3 regions of the Pseudomonas sp. KH_017 genome follow, and region 2 is predicted to be linked to each of the others. Evidence: predicted binding sites of a transcription regulator. Region 2 holds the regulator's gene; each other region holds the start of a gene.
What was found. Region 2 encodes sigma-54, which starts transcription at its own class of promoters, with help from an activator protein. Its sites were predicted from a motif close to ANTGGCATNNANNTTGCTNT; they were not measured.
Positions count from the first base shown of each region.

Region 1: a site for sigma-54 is predicted at 2,722-2,741, ahead of glnA (type I glutamate--ammonia ligase). Genes of this name have one in related genera too.
Region 3: a site for sigma-54 is predicted at 2,088-2,107, ahead of AC3IT6_RS08875 (CmpA/NrtA family ABC transporter substrate-binding protein). Genes of this name have one in related genera too.

Region 1 covers NZ_CM174509.1:322,748-329,089, reverse strand. The annotation lists gene typA (translational GTPase TypA) at 1-913, opposite strand, end outside; gene thiI (tRNA uracil 4-sulfurtransferase ThiI) at 1,053-2,507, opposite strand; gene glnA (type I glutamate--ammonia ligase) at 2,836-4,242, shown strand; gene AC3IT6_RS01510 (cupin domain-containing protein) at 4,421-4,843, shown strand; gene AC3IT6_RS01505 (DUF4124 domain-containing protein) at 4,869-5,384, shown strand; gene AC3IT6_RS01500 (DUF4124 domain-containing protein) at 5,381-6,001, shown strand; gene glnL (nitrogen regulation protein NR(II)) at 6,230-6,342, shown strand, end outside.
Region 2 covers NZ_CM174509.1:914,763-921,104, reverse strand. The annotation lists gene AC3IT6_RS04095 (KpsF/GutQ family sugar-phosphate isomerase) at 1-868, shown strand, start outside; gene AC3IT6_RS04090 (KdsC family phosphatase) at 868-1,392, shown strand; gene lptC (LPS export ABC transporter periplasmic protein LptC) at 1,400-1,972, shown strand; gene lptA (lipopolysaccharide transport periplasmic protein LptA) at 1,959-2,507, shown strand; gene lptB (LPS export ABC transporter ATP-binding protein) at 2,507-3,232, shown strand; gene AC3IT6_RS04070 (RNA polymerase factor sigma-54) at 3,505-4,998, shown strand; gene hpf (ribosome hibernation-promoting factor, HPF/YfiA family) at 5,073-5,381, shown strand; gene ptsN (PTS IIA-like nitrogen regulatory protein PtsN) at 5,394-5,858, shown strand; gene rapZ (RNase adapter RapZ) at 5,861-6,342, shown strand, end outside.
Region 3 covers NZ_CM174509.1:1,936,368-1,942,709, reverse strand. The annotation lists gene rmf (ribosome modulation factor) at 500-715, shown strand; gene AC3IT6_RS08880 (quinone-dependent dihydroorotate dehydrogenase) at 976-1,995, opposite strand; gene AC3IT6_RS08875 (CmpA/NrtA family ABC transporter substrate-binding protein) at 2,223-3,434, shown strand; gene AC3IT6_RS08870 (ANTAR domain-containing response regulator) at 3,450-4,025, shown strand; gene AC3IT6_RS08865 (nitrate/nitrite transporter) at 4,365-5,576, shown strand; gene AC3IT6_RS08860 (bifunctional protein-serine/threonine kinase/phosphatase) at 5,584-6,342, shown strand, end outside.

The DNA.
Region 1 (6,342 bases), 590 kb from region 2:
GTTCGTCAACGGTCAGCGGCTTCATCGCTTCGACGTTCAGTGGGTCGCACAGGGTGTCGGAGATGAACAGCTGGTCGAAGCCACTGATGCAGACGATGTCGCCAGCCAAAGCTTCTTCAACGTCAATGCGGTGCAGGCCGTGGTGACCCATCAGCTTCAGGATACGACCGTTGCGCTTCTTGCCGTCAGCGTCGATAGCGACGACCGGAGTGTTCGGCTTGACGCGACCGCGAGCGATACGGCCAACGCCGATCACACCCAGGAAGCTGTTGTAGTCCAGTGCGGAGATCTGCATCTGGAACGGACCGTCACGGTCGACTTTCGGCGCTGGTACGTTGTCGACGATCGACTGGTACAGCGGGGTCATGTCTTCAGCCATTTCAGTGTGGTCCAGACCGGCAATACCGTTCAGGGCCGAGGCGTAGACGACTTTGAAGTCCAGCTGTTCTTCGGTAGCACCCAGGTTGTCGAACAGGTCGAAGATCTGGTCCAGAACCCAGTCCGGACGCGCGCCTGGACGGTCAACCTTGTTGATGACCACGATTGGACGCAGGCCGGCTTCGAAAGCCTTCTTGGTCACGAAACGGGTTTGCGGCATAGGGCCGTCTTGAGCGTCAACCAGCAGCAGAACGGAGTCGACCATCGACATTACACGTTCAACTTCGCCGCCGAAGTCGGCGTGGCCCGGGGTGTCCACGATGTTGATGTGGTAGCCGTTCCAGTTGATGGCGGTGTTTTTCGCCAGAATGGTAATACCGCGCTCTTTTTCCTGGTCGTTGGAGTCCATCACGCGCTCGTCGTTGAGCTCGTTGCGCTCCAGGGTGCCGGATTGACGCAGGAGTTTGTCTACCAGGGTGGTCTTACCATGGTCAACGTGGGCAATGATGGCGATGTTGCGTAGATTTTCGATCACTTGTGTATCTCGATCAGAGGATTCGGTGTGCTGACAAGTCTTGGCAGCGATTAACAGTAGCGTCCGTGAAAGCCGTTACAGCTTGACGGTGGCATCGGGGGGCCGGTGACGCAGGCCACAGGCAAACAGCCCCGGGCACTTAGCTCGGTCGATAAACGCGCACATTGGCATGCCCCTCACTGAGCAAATGGTGGGCATGCAGGCGACTCATCACGCCTTTGTCGCAATACAGCAGGTACTGGCGAGTAGGGTCCAGTTCCTTGAAACGAGCGTTCACTGCATAAAACGGCATCGTTTGTACCTCGATGCCAGCGAGTTCCAGCGGGTCGTCTTCAGCGGCATCCGGGTGACGGATGTCGATGACGATCTGACCGGCCAGCGCTTCGCTGACTTCTTCAATCTGCAAGTCCTGGCCCAATTCATCGATCACACGATCGATCGGCACCAGTTTGGCGTTTTCGAGCGCACGCTCGAGTACCGCCATATCGAATTCTTTCTCTTCATGCTCGACGCGATAGCGCTTGGCCGCGGTCTTCGGATTGACCGAGATGACGCCGCAGTATTCCGGCATGTGCCGGGCGAAATCGGCGGTACCGATTTCGTTGGCCAGGTCGATGATGTCCTGCTTGTGGCTGGCGATCAGCGGACGCAACACCAGCTTGTCGGTCACGCAATCGATCACTGACAGGTTCGGCAGCGTCTGGCTCGATACCTGGGAGATCGCCTCACCAGTAACCAGCGCCTCGATGTGCAGTCGATCGGCAATTTGGGAGGAAGCGCGCAACATCATACGCTTCAATACTACGCCCATATGACTGTTATCGACTTTGCCGAGAATTTCGCCCAGCACTTCTTCGAACGGCACACTGACAAATAGCACGCGTTGGGAGCTGCCGTACTTCTTCCAGATGAAATGCGCGACTTCCATGACGCCCAGTTCGTGGGCACGTCCGCCCAGATTGAAGAAGCAGAAATGCGCCATCAGGCCGCGGCGCATGATCTGGTAGGCCGCTACGGTGGAATCGAAGCCGCCGGACATCAGCACCAGGGTCTGCTCCAGCGCGCCTAGCGGATATCCGCCGATGCCGTTGTGCTGGCTGTGGATCACGAACAACCGTTGGTCGCGAACTTCGATCCGGACTTCGATTTCCGGCTTTTTCAGGTCGATCCCGGCGGCACCGCACTGACGGCGCAACTGGCTGCCGACATATTTTTCGATATCTATCGAGCTGAATGGGTGCTTGCCGGCACGCTTGCAACGCACCGAGAAAATCTTGCCGGCCAGTGCATCACCGTAGTGCTGCTTGCACTTTTCAACGATGTCGTCGAAATCGCCCAGCGGGTATTCATCGATCTGCAGGAAATGCGCGATGCCCGGCATGCAGCTCAGGCGCTCGCCCATCTCCTTCAAGGCCTTGGGGTCGCTGACGCGGGTTTCCAGCTCGAGGTTGTCCCACACGCCGTTCACCACCACGGCCGGGTCCAGATCGCGGAGCACGGCACGGATGTTCTTGGCCAATTGACGGATGAAACGCATCCGTACCGGGCGGCTCTTGATGGTGATCTCGGGGAAGACTTTTACGATTAATTTCATGGAAACAGCGCGCGCATTGCCTGCCGAAAAAGGGGGGCGCGGATTATAGCGGAAATTGCTCAAGGTTTAACCAGTTAATGTGCAGAAGGTTTTGAGCGCACCAAAACAGGTCATTTATTGAAATGAACGCCACATTGTAGGGCGGGATTTTCCGCTTTAAGGTACTTTTCCGCCTGACAGGCGTGAAATTGGGGCAAAAAACCCATGGTGGGGCACTGGCATGCAATTTGCTCCCTTGTGAGGCAGGTTGCCTTGGCAGAGTATTCGCGCCGGCATCACCCACATTTAAGGGCATCCATTACTAGCCCGAAGCCACCCGGAGGACACTATGTCGAAGTCGGTTCAACTCATCAAAGATCATGACGTCAAGTGGATTGATCTGCGCTTCACGGACACCAAAGGCACTCAGCACCACGTGACCATGCCGGCTCGCGATGCGCTGGATGACGACTTCTTCGAAGTCGGCAAAATGTTCGACGGTTCCTCCATCGCTGGCTGGAAAGGCATCGAAGCCTCCGACATGATCCTGATGCCGGACGACTCCACCGCTGTTCTGGATCCGTTCACCGAAGAACCGACCCTGATCCTGGTCTGCGACATCATCGAGCCTTCGAGCATGCAAGGCTACGACCGCGACCCACGTGCGATCGCCAAGCGCGCCGAAGAGCACCTGAAAGCCACCGCTATCGGTGACACCGTATACGCCGGTCCAGAGCCAGAGTTCTTCATCTTCGACCAGGTCAAGTTCAAGTCCGACATTTCCGGCTCCATGTTCAAGATCTACTCTGAACAAGGTTCGTGGATGTCCGACCAGGACATCGAAGGCGGCAACAAAGGCCACCGTCCTGGCGTCAAAGGCGGCTACTTCCCGGTTCCACCGTTCGACCACGATCACGAAATCCGTACCTCCATGTGCAACGCACTGGAAGAAATGGGCCTGACCGTTGAAGTTCACCACCACGAAGTGGCAACTGCCGGCCAGAACGAAATCGGCGTCAAGTTCAACACCCTGGTGAAGAAAGCCGACGAAACCCAAACCCTGAAGTATGTCGTACACAACGTAGCCGATGCCTACGGCCGCACCGCGACCTTCATGCCTAAGCCTCTGTACGGCGACAACGGCTCGGGTATGCACGTACACATGTCCATCTGGAAAGATGGCAAGAACACCTTCGCAGGCGAAGGCTATGCCGGTCTGTCCGATACCGCTCTGTACTTCATCGGCGGCATCATCAAGCACGGTAAGGCCCTGAACGGCTTCACCAACCCGGCGACCAACTCCTACAAGCGTCTGGTTCCAGGCTTCGAAGCTCCAGTGATGCTGGCCTACTCGGCTCGCAACCGCTCCGCTTCGATCCGTATCCCTTACGTGTCGAGCCCGAAAGCCCGCCGTATCGAAGCACGCTTCCCGGATCCGGCTGCCAACCCGTACCTGTGCTTCGCCGCACTGTTGATGGCTGGCCTGGACGGCATCCAGAACAAGATCCACCCTGGCGACGCCGCTGACAAAAACCTGTACGACCTGCCGCCTGAAGAGGCCAAAGAGATCCCACAAGTTTGCGGCAGCCTGAAAGAAGCCCTGGAAGAGCTGGACAAAGGTCGTGCGTTCCTGACCAAAGGCGGCGTTTTCAGCGACGACTTCATCGACGCTTACATCGCCCTGAAAAGCGAAGAAGAAATCAAGGTACGTACCTTCGTACACCCACTGGAATACGAGCTGTACTACAGCTGCTGATCCGGTAGCGCCGCAATACGCGGCGTGACAAAAAGAGGCCTCCTTCGGGAGGCCTTTTTTGTGGGCAACTTCCGACAATGAAACTCGACATCTCCTCGGGCACACACAGCATCGTCCGGCATCAACCAGCTTGAATGACTCGTAGCCTGCTCACTACCTGCAATCAACGGATGGAATGATGAAAACCTTCCCACTCAAGACGCTACTGGCCGCTCTCACCGCCCTCGCCCTTCTAGGCTGCACCACAAAACCCCCATCGACAGAAATCAAACGGGAAATCCTGCTTCAAAGCAGCAAGTCGTGGGATAGCACACCTTACATTCGCTACCCGGATGCCGCGCCCGAGCTGACAGTGCTCAAACTCACGATCCCTGCCAATAGCAAACTCCCCTGGCACACCCATCCGATTCCCAACGCGGCTTACATCCTCTCAGGCGAGCTGACAGTCGAAGACAGGAACAGCGGCCAGACCCGGCGCATCAAACAAGGCGAAGCGCTGGCCGAAATGGTCAATATCACTCATCGCGGCGTCACCGGCGATGAACCGGTAGACCTTGTTGTGTTCTATGCTGGCAGCGAAGGCATTCCATTGGCGGAGTAGTCTTTGCTTCACACAGGGAGTCCGAATGCGGCCACTGTTATTACTTCTACTGCTGTCCTTCAATTTTCCCGTGATGGCCCAAATCTACAAATACACCGATGCCACCGGTAATACCGCCTACAGCAATCAACCGCCCGCGGGTGTTGAAGCCCGGGCGGTTGATTTGCCGCCGCTCAACAGCATCGAACGCCAACCGCCCAGCGATCCTGCACAACCTCAGGCAGGTAATGACGCCGAGCCAATCCACGGTGCCTACAAAAAACTGGAACTCACCGGCCTGCCCACCACCGAAGCCCTGCGCGCAAACAACGGTACTTTCACGGTAAGTGTGCTGATCAAACCGCGCCTGCAAGGTCCCCACCTGCTGCGCCTGCTGCTGGACGGTCAGCCCTACGGCCAGCCAGGCAACGTGCCGACCCTGCAACTGGTGAACATCGATCGCGGCGAACACCGCCTCGCCGTGCAAGTGATCGATGGTGAAAACGTTGTGCAGCAGAGCCCTGCGGTGACATTCACTGTACAGCGGGTGCACAAGCCATGAAGGCCTGGCTACTGATCGCCTGCCTGATCGCCCTGCCCGCGTCGGCAGAGGTCTTCATGTATGTCGACGCCCAGGGCAATCGGGTTTTCACCGACCAGCCCAAACCCGGCAACGCCAAGCGCGTACCGCTGACAACGAGCAATCGAATGGCGGCCAAACCCTCCAGTGCAGCGCCGTTGCTTGCCCAGAGCAGTCCCGAAGCACAAGCGCTGTTCCACTATGAGGTGCTGCGCATCCTGATCCCGGAACCCGACGCAACCATCCGCAGCAACACCGGCGAAGTCATCGTCAGCGCCACCAACGAACCCGCCCTGCAACCCGGTCACCGCTACCGTTTGCTGCTCGACGGCCAGCCCACCGCCGAACCCGGCCTGAGCCCGGTGTTCCCGTTGAGCAACATCGATCGCGGCAGCCATACCCTGTCTGTGGAAATCCTCGACGAACAGGGGCGCATCCTCGAACGCACCGCCAACCAACCTTTCCACATGCAGCGCACGTCTCTCGCCCAGAAGCGCAGGATCAAACCCTGCACTCTCGAAGACTACGGCCAGCGGCCGGAATGCCCGCTCAGCGACAAGCCCGGCGAAGAAAAAAATCCTTTCCTGCGACTTTTCTAACCTCGTTCAGCTTTGCGCACTATATTGGTGCAATTGCTTGCACCGTACTCACATTCCAACCCATTTTGGTTCGAAAGTACCCGCAAAAGCTGGCAGAGCGCCACGCAAACGAGCGTCAAACGCCTGTTTCAGGCGCTGAACGCTTCTTTTCGGAGCCTTGGTTTGGTTTTTGCATTTTGCCCGTACCAGCGTTTTTTTTGCGCATGCTCTGCCCTAAAAGAGGTCCCGATGACCATTAGCGACGCACTCCACCGTTTGCTACTCGACAACCTCACCACTGCCACCATCCTGCTCGACGCCGAACTTCGCCTCGAGTACATGAACCCGGCGGCGGAGATGCT
Region 2 (6,342 bases):
TTGCGAGATGATTCTGGCCAGCAAAGGCCGCGTGGTCGTGGTCGGCATGGGCAAGTCGGGGCACATCGGCAACAAGATTGCCGCGACCCTGGCCAGCACCGGCACCACGGCATTTTTTGTGCACCCGGCTGAAGCCAGCCACGGTGACATGGGCATGATTACCCGCGACGACATCATTCTGGCGCTCTCGAACTCCGGCTCCACCAATGAAATCGTGACCCTGCTGCCACTGATCAAACGCCTGGGCATTCAGTTGATCAGTGTGACCGGCAATCCTGACTCCGCACTGGCCAAGGCCGCCGAGGTCAACCTGAATGTTCACGTCGAACACGAAGCCTGCCCGTTGAACCTGGCACCCACCTCGTCGACCACCGCCGCCCTGGTCATGGGCGACGCCCTGGCCGTCGCGCTGCTGGAAGCCCGTGGCTTTACCGCCGAAGACTTCGCCTTTTCCCATCCCGGCGGCGCTCTGGGCCGACGCCTGCTGCTGAAAGTGGAAAATGTCATGCACGCCGGGCAAGAGTTGCCGCAAGTACAGCGTGGCACCCTGCTCAAGGACGCGCTAATGGAAATGACCCGCAAAGGCCTGGGCATGACCGTGATCCTGGAAGCCGATGGAAAGCTGGCCGGGATCTTTACCGACGGTGACTTGCGCCGCACGCTGGACCGTAGCATCGACATCCATAGCGCTACAATCGACCAGGTCATGACTGCACATGGCAAGACTGCCCGCGCCGAGATGCTCGCCGCCGAAGCGCTGAAAATCATGGAAGACCATAAAATCAACGCGCTGGTCGTGGTCGACCGTGAAGACCGCCCGGTCGGTGCCTTGAACATGCACGACTTGCTGCGTGCAGGAGTAATGTAATGAGTGCGGACCTGTTGCAACGCGGCAAACAGATCAAACTGGCAGTGTTCGATGTCGATGGCGTGCTGACCGACGGGCGCCTGTACTTCCTCGAAGACGGCAGCGAATTCAAGACGTTCAACACACTCGACGGCCAGGGCATCAAGATGCTGATGGCCGCCGGCGTGCAGACGGCCATCATCAGTGGCCGCAAGACCCCGGTGGTCGAGCGACGGGCCAAAAACCTCGGCATCCCGCATCTGTATCAGGGGCGCGAAGACAAACTGGTGGTACTCGATGAGCTACTGGCCCAACTCAACCTGAGCTATGAACAGGTGGCCTACCTCGGCGATGACCTGCCGGACCTGCCGGTGATTCGCCGCGTCGGCCTGGGCATGGCGGTGGCCAATGCCGCCAGTTTCGTGCGTGAACACGCTCACGGCATCACCCTCGCCCGTGGCGGCGAAGGTGCCGCTCGCGAATTCTGCGAATTGATCCTGCGCGCCCAGGACCGCCTCGATGCGGCCAATGCGGCGTACCTGTGAGCCCACTATGCTGAGCAAAAAGTTTCGCAACACCCTGATGTTCAGTTGCATCGCGGCGATATTCGCCGCGGTTGGCTACTGGAACATCAGCCCGGAACGCTTCCTCGACAAGCCGGTAACGCCGGTCGATGAAAGCGCGATCGACTATTACGCCATCAACGCCCACAGCGTGCAGTACCTGCCGGACGGCAAGCTGCAATATGATCTGGTGTCCGACAAGGTCGAGCACCTGAAAGCGACCGAGGTGACATTGCTGACCAACCCCGACCTGAATGTGTTCCGCGGCACTGAATTCCCGTGGCACGTCCAGAGCCTGCGCGGCGAGGTCAACCCTGATGGCACACAGGTCGAACTGATCGATGACGTGCGCATCACGCGCTTTGACGAGAAAAACCGTAAAACCCTGATCACCAGCACCCGCATGACCGTGTTCCCGCAGCAGCAATATGCGCAGACCGAGCAAGACGTTAGAATCGACGGCGCTGGCGGTGTATCGACTGGCAAGGGAATGAAGGCGTATTTGAAAGAAAGCAGGATACACCTGCTATCGAACGTAAGAGGACAGTATGAGGCTCGTTAAAACCCTCCCGATTTTGCTCAGTCTGGGCGCAGCACTGGGAAGCGTGAGCGCCTGGGCTCTGCCGGAAGATCAACAGCAGCCTATCCGCATTCAGGCCGACGATGCCCAACTGGACGACAAGCAAGGTATTGCTACCTATAAGGGTGACGTGATCATCACTCAAGGCTCGATGAAGGTGACAGGCAACACCGTTACCATTACCCGCACCCCGGCTGGCGACATCGACGTAGTGACCTCGGTGGGCAACCTGGCGTACTTCGAGCAATTGCAAACAGCTGGCGATACCAAGCCTGTTCAGGGCTGGGGCGTGACGATCCAGTATCACGCCGCGCAAAATCGCGTCGTACTGATCGACAAGGCCAAAGTTGTCGACAAGGACAACAACGTCACCCAAGGCGAGAAAATTGTCTACGACACGGACAAGAAACTCGCCAGCGCCGGTCGCGCCACAGGCAGCAAGGTCACCGAGGCGCGCCCGCGTATCGACATGGTGATCCAGCCGAAGAAGAAAACCGACGAGAAAAAGGCCCAGTAATGGCAACTCTGAAAGCTCAGCATCTGGCCAAGAGCTACAAGAGCCGCCAGGTCGTGCGCGACGTCAGCCTGTCCATCGACAGCGGTCAGATTGTCGGCCTGCTTGGCCCGAACGGCGCCGGCAAGACCACCTGCTTCTACATGATTGTCGGCCTGGTACAGGCCGACCAGGGCCGCGTCCTGATCGATGACCTGGACGTCAGCCACCAGCCGATGCATGGCCGCGCAAAGGCCGGTATCGGCTACTTGCCGCAGGAAGCATCGATCTTTCGCAAACTGTCGGTGGCCGACAACATCATGGCCATCCTCGAGACCCGCAAGGAACTCGACAAGGCCGGTCGTCGCAAAGAGCTGGAAAGCCTGCTGCAGGAATTTCACATCAGCCACATCCGCGACAACCTCGGCATGAGCCTGTCCGGTGGTGAGCGCCGTCGCGTGGAGATCGCCCGCGCCCTGGCCACCAACCCGAAATTCATCCTCCTCGACGAACCCTTCGCCGGCGTGGACCCGATTTCGGTCGGAGACATCAAGCAGATCATTCACCACCTCAAGGCCAAAGGCATTGGCGTGCTGATCACGGACCACAACGTTCGTGAAACCCTGGATATCTGTGAAACCGCCTATATCGTCAATGACGGTCAACTGATCGCTGAAGGCGACGCTGAAACCATCCTGGCCAACGACCTGGTGAAGGAAGTGTACCTGGGCCACGAATTCCGCCTGTAAGACACCGAGGTGCCAGAGCAGTCGACGGGCGCTTGTCTCGATAAAAAATCAACTCTTTTTTATTGTTACAGCGCTCTAGGCAAACCCGACGCTTCAAAGATGTTCAGGAGCCAGCCGGAGCAACCTGTCAACAAAACTTTGCAGCTTTTATTGTTACAGCGCTCTAGGCAAACCCTTCAGTTTCAGGCATATAATTTGCTTATGTTTGGCGCCCCGGCGCCCTGTAGTGGATGGCGCATGTGCGCCGGCGAATAAGGTGTTAAGCCCCTGCCATGAAACCATCGCTAGTCTTGAGAATGGGCCAGCAGCTGACGATGACACCGCAGCTGCAACAGGCCATCCGCCTGCTCCAATTGTCGACCCTGGACCTGCAACAGGAAATCCAGGAGGCCCTGGAGTCCAACCCGATGCTCGAACGCCAGGAAGAAGGCGACGACTTCGACAATTCCGACCCCTTGGCCGACAACGCCGAACAAAAGCCCAACACTGACATCCAGGAACCCTCCTACCAGGAAAGCGCCCCGACGGTTGATAACCTCGATGAAGGTGACTGGAACGAGCGTATTCCCAACGAACTCCCCGTCGACACCGCGTGGGAGGACGTTTACCAGACCAGCGCCAGCAGCCTGCCCAGCAATGACGACGACGAGTGGGACTTCACCACCCGCACCTCGGCGGGCGAAAGCCTGCAGAGCCACTTGCTATGGCAACTGAACCTGGCCCCGATGTCCGACACCGATCGCCTGATTGCCGTGACCCTGATCGACTGCATCAACAATCAGGGCTACCTGGACGAAACCCTCGAGGAAATCCTCGAAGCCTTCGACCCGGAACTGGACATCGAACTGGACGAAATCGAAGCCGTCCTGCACCGCATCCAGCAGTTCGAGCCCGCCGGCATCGGCGCCCGCAACCTGGGTGAATGCCTGTTGCTGCAATTGCGTCAGTTGCCTGCCAAGACACCTTGGCTGACCGAGGCCAAGCGCCTGGTCACCGATTACATCGACCTGCTTGGCAGCCGCGACTACAGCCAGTTGATGCGCCGCATGAAGCTCAAGGAAGATGAACTGCGCCAGGTCATCGAACTGGTCCAGAGCCTCAACCCGCGCCCGGGCTCGCAGATCGAGTCCGCCGAAGCCGAGTACGTCGTTCCCGACGTTATCGTGCGCAAGGACAACGAGCGCTGGCTGGTGGAGCTCAATCAGGAGTCGGTGCCACGTCTGCGGGTCAACGCCCAGTACGCCGGTTTCGTGCGCCGCGCCGACACCAGCGCCGACAACACATTCATGCGCAATCAGTTGCAGGAGGCCCGCTGGTTCATCAAGAGCCTGCAAAGCCGCAATGAAACCCTGATGAAGGTTGCCACCCAGATCGTCGAGCATCAACGCGGCTTTCTGGAGTACGGCGACGAAGCCATGAAGCCGCTGGTCCTGCATGACATCGCCGAAGCGGTCGGCATGCATGAATCGACGATTTCACGGGTGACCACCCAGAAGTTCATGCACACCCCCCGGGGCATTTATGAACTGAAGTACTTTTTCTCCAGTCACGTAAGCACCTCCGAAGGCGGCGAATGCTCGTCCACGGCGATCCGGGCGATCATCAAAAAACTGGTTGCCGCGGAAAATCAGAAAAAGCCGTTGAGTGACAGCAAGATCGCTGGTTTACTGGAGGCACAAGGCATTCAGGTGGCTCGCCGCACCGTCGCCAAGTACCGCGAATCCCTCGGGATCGCGCCTTCGAGCGAACGCAAGCGGTTGATGTAGAGCCACGCCACAGCGTTCCAGTGGTAGATCATCTGATCTACCGCTTTATGCACTGGCAACGAAGGAGAAGCTGTATGCAAGTCAACATCAGTGGACACCAACTGGAAGTGACCGAACCTCTTCGCACCTACATCGGCGAAAAACTCGAACGATTGGAGCGACATTTCGACAAGATCACTAATGTGCAGGTCACGATGACCGTCGAAAAACTGAAGCAGAAAATCGAAGCCACGCTGCATATTCCCGGGAATGAAGTGGTCGCAAACGCGGAACATACCGATATGTACGCCGCGATCGACGCACTCACCGACAAGCTGGATAAACAACTCAAAAAGCATAAGGAAAAGACCCAGAGCCTCCTCCAGGGCGCAACCGGTCGTTAACACTCCCTACCCATGATCCGACTTGAAAGTATCCTGACCCCCGGCCGTTCCCTGGTGAACGTGCCGGGAGGCAGTAAAAAGAAAGCCCTCGAACAAATTGCCAATCTGATCGCCCGCGAAGTGCCGGCCCTGGAGATGCAAGATGTCTTCGAGGCACTGATTGCCCGTGAAAAACTCGGCTCCACCGGGTTTGGCAATGGCATCGCTATTCCACATTGCCGTCTCAAGGGCTGTGTTTCGCCCATCAGTGCATTGATGCACCTGGACGCCCCTATCGATTTCGACGCCATCGACGGCGCACCGGTTGACCTGCTGTTCGTACTGCTGGTGCCGGAAGCCGCCACCGATGCGCACCTTGAGCTGCTGCGACAGATCGCCAGCATGCTCGACCGCAAGGAAGTACGTGAAAAACTGCGTAATGCTGCAAGTAACGAAGCCCTGTATCAGGTTGTTCTGAACGAGCAAAACGGTCAGTAATCATGCGCTTGATCATCGTCAGTGGCCGTTCCGGCTCAGGTAAAAGTACCGCCCTCAACGTTCTTGAGGACAACGGCTACTACTGTATCGACAACCTGCCTGCCGGCCTGCTGCCGGAGCTGGCCGAACGCGCCTTGGTTCATACCGAGCTGTTACAGCCGCTGGTCGCCGTTTCCATTGACGCCCGCAACCTGCCCAGCCACCTGTCACGCTTCCCCGACCTGCTCGAGGAAGTCCGTGCCCGCCACATCCAGTGCGATGTGCTGTACCTGGACGCCGATGAAGAAACCCTGCTCAAGCGCTTCTCGGAAACCCGCCGACGTCACCCCCTGACCAACGCCAACCGCTCGCTGGCCGAAGCCATCAGCGTCGAGAGCGACCTGCTCGGGCCGATTGCCGACCTCGCCGATCTCAAGATCAACACCACCAGCCTGAACCTGTACCAGCTGCGCGACGCCATCAAACTGCGACTGCTGAATCAGCC
Region 3 (6,342 bases), 1.0 Mb from region 2:
GGCAACGCATTGCCGGTCCGGTTTTCAATCAGGCGCTTTTCTCGAAGAGCGCCCGCGTGGCACGAAGGCGTGCCGTTCCACCCTTGCTGCCCGGGTTAAATGAGCTTAGATGCAAGGGCAGATAAAAAAGTTGATGCAACAAAATGTCATAAGTCGACCCTTCGTCGAATAGTGCTTCCCGGCAACGGGAGCCATTCTCACTAAAGGATTAAGCCCATCATCCAGCGCAGGGCCGATCATACCGGGGTTTGGCCAATAAATACGCTAAAAACGCGCTGTTACTTATGGCCTTAGCACATAAATAGTTACGTCCTTATGACAAAACGATCATTCCCTCGATGTGACGCATTGGTTAGAACTCAATACAGGTTGGCGCCGCAATGACGCCAACACCTTGGCTCGTCACGCCGGCAACGAGCCGCCAACGGCAGAGTTTTTCTGCCAGACCTCAATAGAGGTCGACGCGATAAATACAGTCAACAAGTGAGGGCAACACCCTATGAGAAGACTTAAGCGTGATCCGTTGGAAAGAGCATTTTTGCGCGGATATCAATATGGCGTTGGTGGTAAATCCCGTGAGCTTTGCCCATTTACTCTACCGTCGGTACGTCAAGCCTGGATCAACGGCTGGCGAGAAGGACGCGGCGACAACTGGGACGGTATGACCGGCACTGCAGGAATCCACAGACTCAACGAACTTCACGCCGTCGGCTAATTACAGGGCACTACACTCCGACACGACAATCTGATTTGTACTGAATTAACCACGCACGTCCCATCCGGACGGCGGGCTACGGCCCAGGGGCTCCTTCATGGAGCCCTTTTTTATGCCTGCTCGCTGGTCCAAACAATCCCCTGTAGGAGCAGCCGGTCGACGCTCGATTGCTCGCGATGGAACCGAGAGCACCGCGTGCATCCAGAAAGCACGCGTTATCGTTATCGACCATCGCGAGCGAGCTCGCTCCTACAAGGGGATCAGCGTAGCGCTGCAATCGCGTCCACAGACTCACGAATCAGCGCCGGGCCTTTGTAGATGAAGCCCGAATAGATCTGCACCAGGCTCGCGCCTGCGGCGATTTTCTCCGCCGCGTGCTTGCCTTCGGTAATGCCGCCCGCCGCAATGATCGGCAAACGCCCGCCCAGCTCCGATGCCAGCACTTTCACGGTGTGGGTGCTCTTGTCACGAACCGGCGCGCCAGACAGACCGCCGGCTTCTTCGCCGTGCTCCATGCCTTCGACGCCTACGCGGCTCAGGGTGGTGTTGGTGGCGATGACGGCATCCATCCCGGTTTCGATCAGTGCTTGTGCAACTTGTGCGGTTTCTTCGTCGCTCATGTCCGGCGCGATCTTGATCGCCAGCGGTACATGCTTGCCATGACGCAATGCCAGTTCCGCGCGGCGCTCGGCCAGATCGGCCAGCAACTGCTTGAGCGAGTCACCGAATTGCAGGCTGCGCAGGCCCGGCGTGTTCGGCGAACTGACGTTGACCGTCACATAGCTGGCGTGGGCGTAGACCTTGTCCAGGCAGATCAGGTAGTCGTCCACGGCACGCTCGACCGGCGTATCGAAGTTCTTGCCGATGTTGATGCCCAGCACGCCTTTGTACTTGGCCGCCGCCACGCGGGCCAGCAGGTGATCGACGCCGAGGTTGTTGAAACCCATGCGGTTGATGATCGCCTCGGCTTCCGGCAAACGGAACAGGCGTGGCTTCGGGTTGCCCGGCTGCGGACGCGGCGTGATGGTGCCGATTTCGACAAAACCGAAACCCAGTTGGGCAAAACCATCGATGGCCGCGCCGTTCTTGTCCAGGCCGGCGGCCAGCCCCACCGGATTCGGGAAGTCCAGGCCCATGACATTCACCGGCACCTTCGCCGGGGCCTTGCACAGCAAGCCGTTGAGCCCAAGACGCCCGCCCGCGCCGATCAGGTCCAGGGACAGATCGTGGGAGGTTTCCGGGGAGAGTTTGAACAACAGCTGACGGGCCAGGGTGTACATGGGCGGATTTGACTCGATTGGCGGCGAATTGAGGGGGCGATTATAGCCGGGCAACGGGGTGGCAAGCGAGGCGCGTGATCAAATCAACGGATAATGGCATATGCCTTGCACCACTCTGGACACCAGCACCCATGCCAACGACCGAATGTGTGCAAAGACAATGGCGTCGTCCCCGGCCTGCTCATGCAAGAACCCGGACGACGTTTTTTTTGCAAGGTGAACACGCGATGAACGAACCGTCAGCCGGCCCCCTGGCCTGGGTCAATGGCAGCGATGCCCCGGAAAAAACCGAAATCAATCTCGGCTTCATGGCCCTGAGCGACTGCGCCTCGGTGGTTGTCGCCGCCACTCAGGGCTTCGCCCAGCCCCACGGCTTGACCCTGAACCTCAAGCGTCAATCGTCCTGGGCCAACCTGCGGGACAAACTGGTCAGCGGCGAACTCGATGCCGCCCACAGCCTCTATGGCCTGATTTACGCCGTTCACCTGGGTATCGGTGGCGTGGCCGCGACCGACATGGCCGTGCTGATGGGCCTGAATCAGAACGGCCAGAGCATCAACCTGTCCCGCGGCTTGCAGGCGCTTGGAGTGACCAGTCCTGAAGCACTGGATCGGCATGTGCACCAAACTCGCTCAAAACTCACCTTCGCCCAGACGTTTCCCACCGGCACCCACGCCATGTGGTTGTATTACTGGCTCGCCAGCCAGGGCATTCACCCGCTGCTGGATGTCGACAGCGTGGTGGTGCCGCCACCGCAAATGGTCGCGCACCTGCGGGCCGGGCGCATCGACGGCTTCTGTGTCGGCGAACCCTGGTCCGCCAGTGCCGTGCAACAGGACCTCGGCTTCACCCTGGCCACGACTCAGACCATCTGGCCCGATCATCCGGAAAAGGTCCTCGGCTGCACCCGTGCGTTCGTCGAGCAATACCCCAATACCGCCCGGGTGTTGGTAATGGCGGTTCTGGAAGCCAGCCGCTTCATCGAAGAAAGCACCGAGAATCGCCGCAGTACCGCACAATTGCTCAGTGCCGCGCAGTACCTTGACGCGCCACTGGACTGCATCGAACCACGCCTGCTGGGCGAATACGCCGACGGCCTTGGCCACCGCTGGCAAGACCCGCACGCGCTGCGCTTGCACGGGGATGGCGAGGTCAACCTGCCGTACCTGTCGGACGGCATGTGGTTCATGACCCAGTTCCGCCGCTGGGGCTTGTTGCGCGATGACCCGGACTATCTCGCGGTGGCCCGGCAGGTCCAGCAACTGGACCTCTACCGTGAAGCCGCCCGTGCCGTCGGCGTCGCTTCATCAGCCGAGCAAATGCGCAGCAGTCAATTGATCGACGGCAAAATCTGGGACGGCTCGGACCCGGCCGGTTATGCCCGCAGTTTCAAACTGCACGCCATGAGCGACAGCTCGCACCGATCCGCCAGCCGCTGACAGGAGACCACGAACATGCTGCGTATCCTGCTGATCAACGACACCGCCAAAAAAGTCGGACGCCTGAAGGCTGCCCTGACCGAGGCCGGATTCGAAGTGATCGATGAATCCGGCCTGACCATTGACTTGCCCGAACGCGTCGAAACGGTGCGTCCGGATGTAATTCTGATCGATACCGAGTCACCGGGGCGCGATGTCATGGAACAAGTGGTGCTGGTGACGCGCGACCAGCCACGACCGATTGTGATGTTCACGGACGAACACGACCCCGATGTGATGCGCCAGGCGATCAAGTCCGGGGTCAGCGCCTACATCGTCGAAGGCATTCACGCACAACGCCTGCAGCCGATTCTCGATGTAGCCATGGCACGCTTCGAGAGCGACCAGGCCTTGCGTGCCCAGTTGCATGCCCGCGACCAGCAATTGGCCGAGCGCAAGCGCATCGAACTGGCCAAGGGACTGCTGATGAAAATGAAGGACTGTAACGAGGAAGAGGCCTACACACTGATGCGCCGCCAGGCGATGAGCCGCCAGCAGAAGCTGATTCAAGTGGCGGAGCAGATTATTGCCATGAGCGAGTTGCTCGGCTGAAACCCAGTGGTGAATGTTCTATCGCCTTCGCGAGCAAGCCCGCTCCCACAGGTGATTTGTGTTCGACGCCATTCCCTTGTGGGAGCGGGCTTGCTCGCGAATGGCAGCGACTCGATTTCGGTTGTTGGCACAAATCTCGCTATGTAATCGATACAGGTAACCAACGGCGGTTGCCCCACCTACGACAAAGACGTCGCGCACCTCATTTGCCCTTGGCGGATCGGGTGGCGGCGTTTTTTCGTTTTGGCCCCACAGCACGGGGCCGGTGGTGCGGCCGTATCGGCGCCCCACCTGCAAGCTCATGACTCCTTTCGAGACTCTTCACAGCTGAGGTGCGCAATGAATTCAAGCTTCTGGAAATCCGGCCATACACCCACATTGTTCGCAGCGTTCCTCTATTTCGACCTGAGTTTCATGGTCTGGTACCTGCTCGGTCCTTTGGCGGTACAGATCGCCGCCGACCTGCACCTGACGACGCAGCAACGGGGGCTGGTGGTCGCCACGCCGATTCTGGCCGGGGCGGTGTTGCGCTTCGTGATGGGGATGCTGGCTGATCGCCTTTCGCCAAAAACCGCCGGCCTGATCGGCCAGGTCATCGTGATCTGCGCCCTGTTCGGTGCCTGGAAACTCGGGATCCACAGCTACGAGCAGGCGTTGCTGCTGGGCCTGTTCCTCGGCATGGCCGGCGCTTCGTTCGCCGTCGCCCTGCCCCTGGCCTCGCAGTGGTATCCGCCGCAACATCAAGGCAAGGCCATGGGCATCGCCGGCGCGGGTAACTCGGGCACGGTGTTAGCCGCATTGATCGCCCCGGTGCTGGCAGCAGCATTTGGCTGGAGCAACGTGTTCGGGTTTGCCCTGATTCCGCTGATCCTGACCCTGATCGTCTTCGCCTGGCTGGCCCGCAATGCCCCCGAGCGGCCAAAAGCCAAATCCATGGCCGACTACTTCAAGGCCCTGGGTGATCGTGACAGCTGGTGGTTCATGTTTTTCTACAGCGTGACGTTCGGTGGCTTCATCGGCCTGGCCAGCGCCCTGCCCGGTTATTTCAACGACCAGTACGGCCTGAACCCGGTGACTGCTGGCTACTACACCGCTGCCTGCGTGTTCGGCGGCAGCCTGATGCGCCCCTTGGGTGGTGCTCTGGCTGACCGGTTCGGCGGCATTCGGACCCTGTTGGCGATGTACACCGTCGCGGCGATCTGCATTGCCGTGGTCGGCTTCAACCTGCCAAGCTCCTACGCCGCACTGGCACTTTTCGTCTGCACCATGCTCGGTCTGGGCGCAGGCAATGGCGCGGTATTCCAGTTGGTGCCCCAGCGTTTTCGCCGGGAAATCGGCGTGATGACCGGCCTGATCGGCATGGCCGGCGGCATCGGCGGGTTTGCCCTCGCGGCCGGCATGGGCGCGATCAAGCAAAGCACCGGCAGCTATCAACTGGCGCTGTGGTTGTTCGCCAGCCTCGGCGTTCTGGCCTGGTTCGGTCTGCACGGCGTGAAACGTCGTTGGAGAACCACCTGGGGTTCGGCCGCCGTGACGGCTGCGCGGGTCTGACGCCTCTATGAGCCTGCAACTGAGTTTCGCCGAAGCCAGCGCCGTCGGTCCTCGCGAGGAAAACCAGGATGCCCTGCGCCTGGTCACGCCGGCTCCGGCGCTGGCCGCAAGCAAGGGTTATCTGTTCGCCATCGCCGACGGTGTCAGCCAGTGCGTCGATGGCGGTCTGGCTGCTCGTTCGACGTTGCAGGCCCTGGCGCTGGATTACTACGCCACGCCGGAAACCTGGAGCGTCGCACAGGCACTCGATCGTCTGCTGCTGGCGCAGAACCGCTGGTTGCAGGCCAATGGCGGCGGACAACCGCTGCTGACCACTCTCAGTGCGTTGGTCCTGCGTGGCCGGCGTTTTACCCTGGCCCATGTCGGCGATTGCCGGGTATATCGCTGGCACGCCGACCAATTGCAGCGAATCAGCGAGGATCACGTCTGGGACCAGCCGGGCATGCAGCACGTGCTGAAACGGGCGCTGGGGCTCGATCAACACCTGGTGCTGGATTTTCTCGACGGCGAGTTGCGCCCCGGTGAAAGCTTCGTCCTGCTCAGCGACGGCGTCTGGGCCGTCCTGGGCGATACCGCCATTGCCGCGATCCTGCGCGATCAACCGGACTTGCACAGCGCTGCGCAAACCCTGGTCAATGCCGCGCACCTGGCGGGCAGCCAGGACAACGCCAGCGCCTTGCTAGTGCGGGTCGATGCCCTCGGCGAAGCGAGCATTGGCGATGCATTGATGCACTTACAGCAATGGCCACTGCCGCCTGCCCTGAAA